Regions from separate parts of the Paenibacillus sp. FSL H7-0690 genome, predicted to be linked through region 1. Evidence: riboswitches for the same ligand, from Rfam matches in the RefSeq annotation. Region 1 holds a riboswitch; each other region holds the start of a gene.
What was found. Region 1 has a riboswitch for cyclic di-AMP ahead of MHI32_RS25540 (TrkH family potassium uptake protein). Riboswitches for the same ligand answer to the same signal wherever they lie in the genome.
Positions count from the first base shown of each region.

Region 1 (3,279 bases):
CGACGATTATTCCGCTTTCCCTATTTAGGGCAACAATACTGCAGCCATATTTAGCTCTTGTATTTAAATCAGACAAGCTTCTGCCGTTCATGCAGGAAGGTACGGTCAGCTCGACAATTTTATAATCCTTGGACAGTTCAATATAATCCAGCAAATTGGGCGTCACCAGCTGATGTGCCACACGAATCCCCATATCCCGCTCCGGAAAAATAACCCGATCAACCCCCAGCCGCGACAGTGCGCGGCCATGAAGGATAGAGATTGCCTTAGCCACCACTTGCTTGACTCCAATCTCCTTCAACAAAATGGCCGCCAGAATGCTTCTCTCCATATTGTCACCAATCGCAACAATCCCACAATCAAAGTTCCGTACACCAAGCGAGCGCATAATTCCCTCATCTGTAGCATCTGCTACTACCGTATGCGTCAGCTGATCGCTCATTTCCTCCACGCGTTCTTCATGGTGGTCAATGCCGAGCACCTCGTAGCCCATTTCCATCAGCTCAAGCGCCAGGCTTGAACCGAAGCGACCTAAGCCGATTACTACAAATTGCTGTGCTTTCATTTCTAATTAACTCCTATCCAATAATTATTTTACCTTCCGGATACTTATACAGTGGTTTACCCTGTTTGGGACCGAGTGCATACGCTAAGGTTAGTGGACCTAGCCGACCTGCAAACATCGTCAGACAGAGTAGAATCTTACCGATCGCTGACAGTTCCGGAGTTAGCCCCATAGTCAGTCCTACCGTAGCAAAGGCGGAGGTCGTCTCAAACAAGATTGCCAAGAAATTACTGTCTTCAGTTGTGGAGAGTATCATCGACACAGAGGCGATTAACAACAAAGCCAGCAGCGTGATCGTTAATGCCTTGTAGATGCGCTCTTGAGCCAGCCGATAACGGAACAACACAACATCTTCCCGTCCACGCAGCATAGCAATTACAGCACCAATCATCATCGTAAAGGTTGTTGTCTTAATCCCCCCGCCCGTTGAGCCCGGAGAAGCACCAATAAACATAAGAATCACTATAAAAAATTGTGTAGCCTGCCGAAGTCCAGCAATATCTACTGTGTTCGCGCCAGCCGTACGGGGAGACACGGATTGAAAGAAGGCCGATAATATTTTACCGCCGAAATTCAGTGAACCCAGGGTACGAGTGTTAGTAAACTCAAATATAAAAATAACCAAAGCTCCGATCAGAATCAGCCCTGTACTGGTGGACAGGACAACTTTACTATGTAGAGACAGCCTGCGGGTTACCCGAAACTCCACCAGATCTGACATTACAATAAAACCAATCCCGCCGGAGACAATCAGAAACATCACAATAATATTCACAAGCGGATCATATACATAATCAGTTAAACTGCGAAAATCCCCAAAAATATCGAACCCCGCATTATTAAACATAGACACCGCATGAAATATGCCATAATAAATCGCTTTTCCCAACGGCATATCAAAAGCCCAGCGAATAGACAGCAGCACAGCGGCACAGCCTTCTATGACAAGAGAATATATGAGGACTCTCCGGATCAGTCGCACAATTCCTTCCATAGAGCCTTGATTCATGGCTTCCTGTAGGATTAGCCTGTCCCGCAAAGATATTTTACGCTTTAACACCAGTGAAAATAGAGTGGCCATGGTCATAAAACCTAAGCCGCCGATCTGGATCAGGATCATAATTACGGTTTTCCCAAAAATCGTGAACGAAGTTCCGGTATCCAGCACAACAAGCCCTGTAACACAGGTTGCCGACGTTGAAGTAAATAATGCATCAATAAATTCCACGGAATTCCCGCTTGTGCTTGAGATGGGCAGCATAAGCAGCAGGGCCCCTATCAGAATGATCGATGCAAAACCAAGCACCAGTATCTGCGGCGGCGAGAGCTTCAGAAACTTAAATTCAGAAATCCTGCGAAACTGTGAAGCCACTTTGCTCACCTTCTTATCAAAAATTCCAACAAAAAAAGCACTGGAAAACCAATGCTGACTTGGTTCCTGCAGTAAATTAGCCTACGAGGTTAGCTGTCGGATTCGGACTGTGCAGGCTGCCCTATTCGTTCCCAGAACGAAATTCACCCCTGATGAAAGTGCCATTTATCGTGTACACTCCACTTTTCATCACTTCTTATGGTTCCCCCGTTTTCACCAGAAATTCGGCTACTATACAATTGCATACAAATTATATACGTTATTTAGTGAATTCACAAAGACACAATTAATGCTCATTCACATGAAAAAATGCGGTTTAAAGAGACTGCATCAAAAGGAGTGCCTTTTCTCATCACTTTTCCGTGTTTTCCCTGCAATTACACCGATTCTCATCATTCGTGCAGAAATGAACACGATAAAATTCATGGTATAAATTCACATGACTATTCTATACTATCTCTATTACCCATAAAAAGAACATATAATGTTTTTTGTAACCAACCAGGCACTAATACTATAATGGAACATAACATTGTCAGTACATAACAAGGAGGCGTTACATGAATCCCGTCGGCCAGCCCTTACAGCAACGTGCCCTCTCCAAGAGGCTCATCATCTCGGGCATTATCGGTCTTATTCTATTTATTATGTTTCAGATTTCCCCTTCACTGCTTAGCAGCCCTACAGGTGAAGATACCACCGTCATTAGCAAGGCAGAAGCCCGTGACCAAGCCATATTATTTGCAGAACAAAAGCTCAACTACACCGAAGCACCAAACGATCAATGGAATGTACTTTACCAGACGGACTCTTCCTTTTATGGTTATATGTCTCGCGAGAAGCTTGTGGAGGACTACACCAAGAAAAAATTGGATCAAAAATATCCTTTTGATGTCTTTCGGGCAACGCTTACTCCTTCAGCGGAGCAAGAGCCGCAAATCATCGTTGACCTCAATATGTATACCGGTAAGATTGTCGCTTTCTCAAAGGCTGCAAAAGTTACCTCCGAAGAGGGGTCAGGCATCGCTTCCGTTGGTGCAAAAGAGGACAAGGGAGCTGACCTCACTCTAGCGCAGAAGGAGAATCTTGCTCGTCCTTGGCTTCAGGAATGGGAAGTAAATCCTGCCAAGCTACAAATTGAATCGAATACAGGAAGCCATGGGCTAGTGTATACGGATAGTACTGTTCAGGTCGGCGAATCCTTATTGCACTATTATTTTGATTTCAGTGGAGAGCAGGTATCCAGCTTTAATGCCGGATTCACTGCACCAGCTTGGCATACCTCCTACGTACAAGGACAGACCTCTTTAGCGGAAAAGCTAACATTATTCGGTTACGGTAT
Region 1 is NZ_CP150281.1:5,811,916-5,815,194, forward strand. Features, by position in the region: gene MHI32_RS25535 (TrkA family potassium uptake protein) at 1-565, opposite strand, end outside; gene MHI32_RS25540 (TrkH family potassium uptake protein) at 579-1,937, opposite strand; cyclic di-AMP (ydaO/yuaA leader) riboswitch at 2,002-2,177, opposite strand; gene MHI32_RS25545 (CPBP family intramembrane glutamic endopeptidase) at 2,498-3,279, shown strand, end outside.

Region 2 (3,279 bases), 1.8 Mb from region 1:
AGAGGGGTAATGCCACCCAGCGGTGTCAGCGTATCATGCATATTGTTAACACTACCTGTCGTAGCTGCCGTTGTTACCGAAGTGAACAGCGAAGATTGCGGGATACCAAAACGTACCTCTTTACCTTCCATGCTGCCTTGCGAAGACTCGATCCCCAGCGCATTGATAGCTGGATTGCCTTTGGTTTCCGCATAATAATTCAATCCCAGCAGTAGTACGAACAAGGTCATCATTGCTGTGAAAATCACCCAGCCCTGACGTTTGTTCTTAGCGAACAACCCGTACATATATGGCAAAGAGGCTGGCAGCATCCACATAGAGAGAATCTCCAGAACGTTCGTAAGTGGATTAGGGTTCTCAAAAGGATGTGCTGAATTGGCTCCGAAGAAGCCGCCACCATTCGTACCTAAGTGTTTAATTGATTCCAAAGAAGCGACTGGACCGATAGCGATTTGTTGCGTCTGGCCTTCAAGTGTAGTGACCTCAAGCGATGGCTTGAGCGTTTGTGGCACATGCAATCCTACCAGCACCAATGAAACTAGCAGAGCTAATGGAATGAATACACGAATATGTGCTTTTACGAAGTCCTCGAAAAAGTTCCCGACTGATTTCTGTCCTGTAATCCCTCTGACAAAAGCAACCGCAACAGAAAATCCGCTCGCTGCAGACGTGAACATCATCATCGTGATGACTGCCATTTGTGAAAAATACGATAGTCCCGTCTCCCCGCTATAATGCTGCAGGTTCGTATTGGTCATAAAGCTGATCACCGTATTGAATGAAAGCGTCTGTTCCATATCGGCAATTCCATTCGGGTTCAGCGGCAATCCCCGCTGTAATCTTAGAAAAATATAACTGAAAGCAACCAGTACGATATTAGTTAAAACAAAGCTGAGTGCGTACTTCTTCCAGGACATTCCGTCCCGTTTTTTCAGGCCGATCAGCTTATAAATACCTTTCTCTGTGCCTGCAAACCAGCGATCCGTACGATTCGGTTCGTTAGAAAATACATGATATAAATACGTTCCCATCGGCTTGACCAGCAAGATGAGAATTACAATTACGACAACTATTTGCAAAATGCCCATGAATGCCCCTCCTTAAAATTTCTCAGGATGAATCAACGCGTAAACCAGATATATAAACAACAGTAGGGTAACAGCGATTACTAGAATCACAGCTTATCCCTCCCCGTATCCTCAACTACACCTGCGCACCAGCGCATAAAGCCATAAAATAACCCGTAAATTACAGCTAACGAAGCCACCATATACAGATCCATCATATCTTCCGCACTCCTTCCATTATCCTTGATGAGGTGATCTATCGATTAGAAAATCAGCATCACCACTATGGGAATAGATTACATAGCTCGCCCCAAGTCTTTTATAGACCAATCTAGGATTTATTGAACTTGTAATCACAAAAATCGGCTGTGTCGTCCAGGTACGGCACATCTGAATATAGCGGCAGCAAAGCGGAAAGCTGCTCTCAAACAGATATACCCTGCCTACCGGGAACGATGGGCGAAACCAAGTGCTCTGATGGCGGGTATCCACAAGAATAACCTGCTCAATCCCGAGCTCCTCAAGTAAAGCTTTCTCAGCCACATTGTTGGTTAATCCCGCCATCTTAATACCCCTGAACTTCAGAAGTTTAATGAAATGTTCTCCCGCCTTTGTAGGCGCACATACAAGCACATATTCATTCTGATCCGTCATCTTTTTTTCTCCTCCTGCTCATTTACAACAAGGAGGCAACGAAAATCTCCGAAAGGATGTTGACCTATCGTCATTTTCGGGCACAACCTAAAGCTCGGTTGTGTCACGTCATTAGACGCTGCCTTACAAATACCGCTAATGATGAATTTAGCGACCTCTTAGGGGAGGCCTCCATAAATGCTTTGCTTCTAAGAGCACAGCAAAAAGCCACAAAGGATCTCCTCTGTGGCTCGCTAGCGGTCACATTGCACTCATCCTCTCTCCATACGCTTACGAGGTTAGCTGTCGGATTCGGGCGGTGAGAGTCGCCCTACCTGTATAGATGCGAGCTCACTCACACCCTCTACAGGATTCACCCCATAATCGGCTTCCGACTCTCACATCGGCTGCCGATTGTTGGTTCCCCCGCTTTCCTTATCGGAAATTAAGCGGATCAAATATTCGATTGTCGTTGAAACAGGAGTAATCATACTCTTATGCACGAAGACTTGTAAAACCTGAATGATGCCAAAATAATGCAAATTAAAAACTATTTTCCCATTAGATAGCGCTTACTTGATATCTAATCTCTCTATATCTCTTGTTTACTCGAGTTTGGAGCGTTTAATCGCTATCTATAACCCATGTGATTTTATTCACCTTTTTAGAGCGAAAATACTGCAAATTCCCATTATAGGTAGAAACGCAAGAAGCTGAGGCTGAACGAGAAAGAGGCGCGATAACACGCCATAAATACCTATTTACCTCGTTTTTCAGTCGTAGTCGGCAGGATATGGTTAAAATTGCTCTAAAAGAACATTTTCCGTTTTTTACAGAAAATCTTGAAAAGAGTATGATTCGGGTTGAATCCAATTCATGAAAAACAATCAACGCTGAGTTCCTGCATTGCAGGGAACGGGGGAACCATCAGGCCACCTGGCCTACTTGGGGTGAATCCAAAGGAGACTGCATAAGTCTCAATAGGTAGGGCGACTCTCACCGTCCGAATCCGACAGCTAACCTCGTAAGCGTAAAGAGAGAGACCCTTGATCCGCCACGCTTTGGCCCAGGTATATCTGCCTGTAATCCAAAACCGCAGCAGAGGTCCTCCTCTTGCTGCGGTTTTTGCGTTACCTGAGCTTATTAGGTGATAGCACGCTGGATGGGGTGAATGTTTTGAAGCACTATTATTTAGGGATACATCAAGGGCTGCTTGAGCCGATAAGTCTAAATTACGTTTGTTTCGGGGCCTTGTGGTTCGAAGAACATAATCACAGGTACATTGTAGGCTATGCATTTGGCCAGAACCAGATCCAAGCCCTTCGCCAGTTCAGCACACCTTCTTCTTGTAAAGACTGTTTAGACTCTAAGATTGTATATGAGATATATAAAAAAATTCGAGAACAACAGCAGCAGCAGGATTGGTCATCACACCAAAAGCTCCCGTGGTTTACAGCCTTCAAGGAGCCTTGGAAAGATGTAAGCGCCGGTTGGTATGTCTTGAGATCCCGCAGCACCTTTCCCTTACATCTATCTGTTATACGAAAAGAGAAGTTCCGACTATGGCTAGAGCATACCG
Region 2 is NZ_CP150281.1:652,483-655,761, reverse strand. Features, by position in the region: gene kdpA (potassium-transporting ATPase subunit KdpA) at 1-1,088, opposite strand, end outside; gene MHI32_RS03020 (hypothetical protein) at 1,305-1,721, opposite strand; cyclic di-AMP (ydaO/yuaA leader) riboswitch at 1,973-2,162, opposite strand; cyclic di-AMP (ydaO/yuaA leader) riboswitch at 2,582-2,745, shown strand; gene MHI32_RS03015 (hypothetical protein) at 2,814-3,279, shown strand, end outside.
Region 2: another riboswitch for cyclic di-AMP. It lies ahead of MHI32_RS03020 (hypothetical protein); the one in region 1 lies ahead of MHI32_RS25540 (TrkH family potassium uptake protein).

Region 3 (3,279 bases), 1.2 Mb from region 1:
GTATTCAGGAGCTGGGACTTTTTCTCATTACGGATAACTTAAGAGTATTTGCAAAATCATAAAAGCTCTGTTACAATAAGTCCTGTGCTATTAGTAACAATTTTGTAATCAATTGAAACGATTCCTACATAACTAAATGTATTTATCGTAAGTGTAACTGTCGAAACGTCATTCTCTTGGTGCTTAACACGCCTAATTCCTTTGCACCGGGAAGTGGGGGAACCATATTTTGGGTGAATTGATCTCGCTTTACAGGGATCATAGGGAATCTTCTACCGAACCCTTAAGCTAACCTCGCAGGCCTTGGAAGGAGTACATCTTTTGAAAAGACATAATTTAAGAAAAAAATGCGTCGCTGCGGCGCTAGGACTTGTAATGGCATTATCTATTGGTGGAGGAAGCGCCTTTGCCGACTCTAAGATGGACACTGTAATCTCAAAGACTATTGGAGTTGCCTATAAAACCGGAGGTACAAGCACTGCCGGATTTGATTGCTCTGGATTTACAAAATATGTATTCAAGAATGTGGGTCTTACTTTACCTCGTACATCAAAAGCTCAATATAGCGTTGGAACTGCTGTATCCAAAAGCAATCTGCGTTCTGGTGATCTAGTGTTCTTTAACACACTTGGCAATGGAGTATCCCATGTCGGCATTTATGTTGGAAACGGAAAATTCGCACAATCGTCCTCTTCGCGTGGAGTGACCATCACTTCACTCAGTCAGGCCTACTGGGCCAATCGTTATGTTGGCGCTAAAAGAGTAATGAGTACTTCAGCTTATCAAGCTGTAGCCTTCGATTGAAACCTTCCTCACAACTATAACCTCATAATTACAACTATATGAACCTGAATCTGATTATTCCCGTAATCAAATTCGGGTTTTTCTTTTTTCCATAATATATTTTTACACTAATAGAGCCCAATTGAAACACGTTTATTTGATAAAAATTGCAATTATATTAAAAATTAGGTCATTATTAACGCTTACATATGCCTTTCTACCGTAAAAATGCCAATTTTTCTGCATTAATATGTTAAAAACGATTGCCAAGCGGCTTTCTGTTTGTTACAATTAGCGCAGTGAGATTTTAGTAACATTTTTGTAATCATTAAGTTGTTATTTACAAAGGTTTTGTCATGTATTGATTACAAGCTAATCCTAATCAACAGTATGAGCCGAGTTTCCTAACTATTAGGAAAACGGGGGAACCAACTTTGGGTGAATTGACCTCCATTATATAGAGGGGTCATAGGGGACCTTCAACCGAACCCTTAAGCTAACCTCGTAGGCATTTGGAAGGGGTATACACTTTTGAAGAAGAAGTTAGCAGCAGCAGTACTAAGCTTTTCCATCATCCTCACCATCGGAGCAGGAAGCGCTTTCGCAGATTCCAAAATGGATAAAGTGATTGACAAGGCCATCGGTACTAAATACGTATCCGGCGGTATATCCACTAACGGATTTGATTGCTCCGGATTTACAATGTATGTGTTTGATAAGATTGGCATTAACCTTCCACACCAATCAGGTTCCCAATATCAAATGGGCACAGCAATCTCCCGTGATGATATAAGAGCCGGAGATCTTGTATTCTTCAATACAAGTGGCAAAGGTGTCTCCCATGTCGGCATTTATGTCGGTGAAGGTAAGTTCGCACACGCTTCTACCTCACGCGGTGTTACGATTAGCTCTCTGAGTGATAGCTACTACGTGAAACGCTACGTTGGTGCTAAGCGCATTATGAGCACAGACGCTTACCAATCGGTTGCTGCTGAATCGGAAGACAATGATGATGTTCAATAAGTAACGTACATAGGCTCTTTTCCAAGGTAACTCTTGGAGGAGAGCTTGTTTTTTTGTCTTATTACTTATTTACCCCTCTCATAATTTGTAAAACATTCCTCTCATATAAAGTTTCTGAGTCGAACCTCCCCCATTTTGTATATAATTAGTAATATAGCAATGTCCTCGTGAAAGGAGATCGTTGACTTTATGATAAATCCCTCGGTAACTTTTCATGTAGTTCCTATGGAGGCAATTCACGGAGAAGCTATTTGTAAGTGGAGCTATACGCCTCCATATAATATTTATGGCTGGATGCCGTGGGAGCAGATGCAGGCTCTTGGCATCGAGTTTGGTGATCCGCAGCTCCGGGAGGAACAATATGTCTCCATATTAAATGAACAAGAGGTTTTGTGCGGATTCGCACAGTTGTTTCCGATGGAAGGAGTCGTTCGTTTAGGAGTTGGGATGCGCCCCGATCTATGCGGCCATGGTTTAGGCAAACTATTCGTAGATGCCATCGTCCAGACAGCTTTGAATCGTTATCCTGATCGTGAGATAGATCTGGAAGTCCTGACCTGGAACCAACGCGCCATTCGAACTTATCAAAAATGTGGATTTACGATTACAGATACGTATGAACGCCGCACACCTACAGGAGACAAACCTTTTTATTGCATGGTCTATGACAAATGATATTAAATACCAGATATTTCATAAGAATGATTGTATTCTCGTTCATTTTTTTGTCACAAACCCTATGATAACGCTTCACCATAAGCTATAATGTAGGGAGCAGCTTACATAGAAGGGACGAATTGGGATGCAGAAATGGATCATGAGCGGTTTGTTTTTTGCCGCCTGTGCCTTTGCGGTAGTACTCATGTTTACACTTCCGGGTAAAGAAGAGGTAGCGGAAGAAAATAAGCCCACGATGCCGGTAGTTCAACTGGACGCAGCAAAGGCAGAAGCAACCGTGAAAGCCAGCTGTATCACCTGTCACGGCGATCAGCTTCAAGGTGGAGTTGGACCAAGTCTTCAGAATGAAGGCGGCCAGCATGACGCTGAGGAAATCTACAGCATTGTCACTAAAGGACGTGGTCAAATGCCTTCCTTTAAGGAAAAGCTAGCGCCTGAAGAGATCGCCAACGTCGCACTCTGGCTCTCAGAGAAAAAGTAACCCATCAAGCAACTAAAAACGCCCGTGTATGAGATAGGTGACTATCTATGCACGGGCGTTTATTTTATGATTTTGGCTAAACTAATGATTTTTTTCAAAGGCTTCATTAAATTCATGCGCCGCTCGAAGATCTAGAGCCGTAATCCCATCTTCTTCATTAGATTCAAGTCGCAGGGTAACTGTTTTATAATCAATCGTAATATGTGGATGATGATCGAAGGCTTCTGAAATCGTGGCTACTTCATCAACGAACGCAATGCCCTTCATATATTGGCTGAACATATATTTTCGCACCATAACATTATTATCCAGCT
Region 3 is NZ_CP150281.1:111,784-115,062, reverse strand. Features, by position in the region: cyclic di-AMP (ydaO/yuaA leader) riboswitch at 180-318, shown strand; gene MHI32_RS00545 (C40 family peptidase) at 376-804, shown strand; cyclic di-AMP (ydaO/yuaA leader) riboswitch at 1,167-1,309, shown strand; gene MHI32_RS00540 (C40 family peptidase) at 1,354-1,806, shown strand; gene MHI32_RS00535 (GNAT family N-acetyltransferase) at 1,996-2,481, shown strand; gene MHI32_RS00530 (cytochrome c) at 2,609-2,965, shown strand; gene MHI32_RS00525 (4a-hydroxytetrahydrobiopterin dehydratase) at 3,047-3,279, opposite strand, start outside.
Region 3: another riboswitch for cyclic di-AMP. It lies ahead of MHI32_RS00540 (C40 family peptidase); the one in region 1 lies ahead of MHI32_RS25540 (TrkH family potassium uptake protein).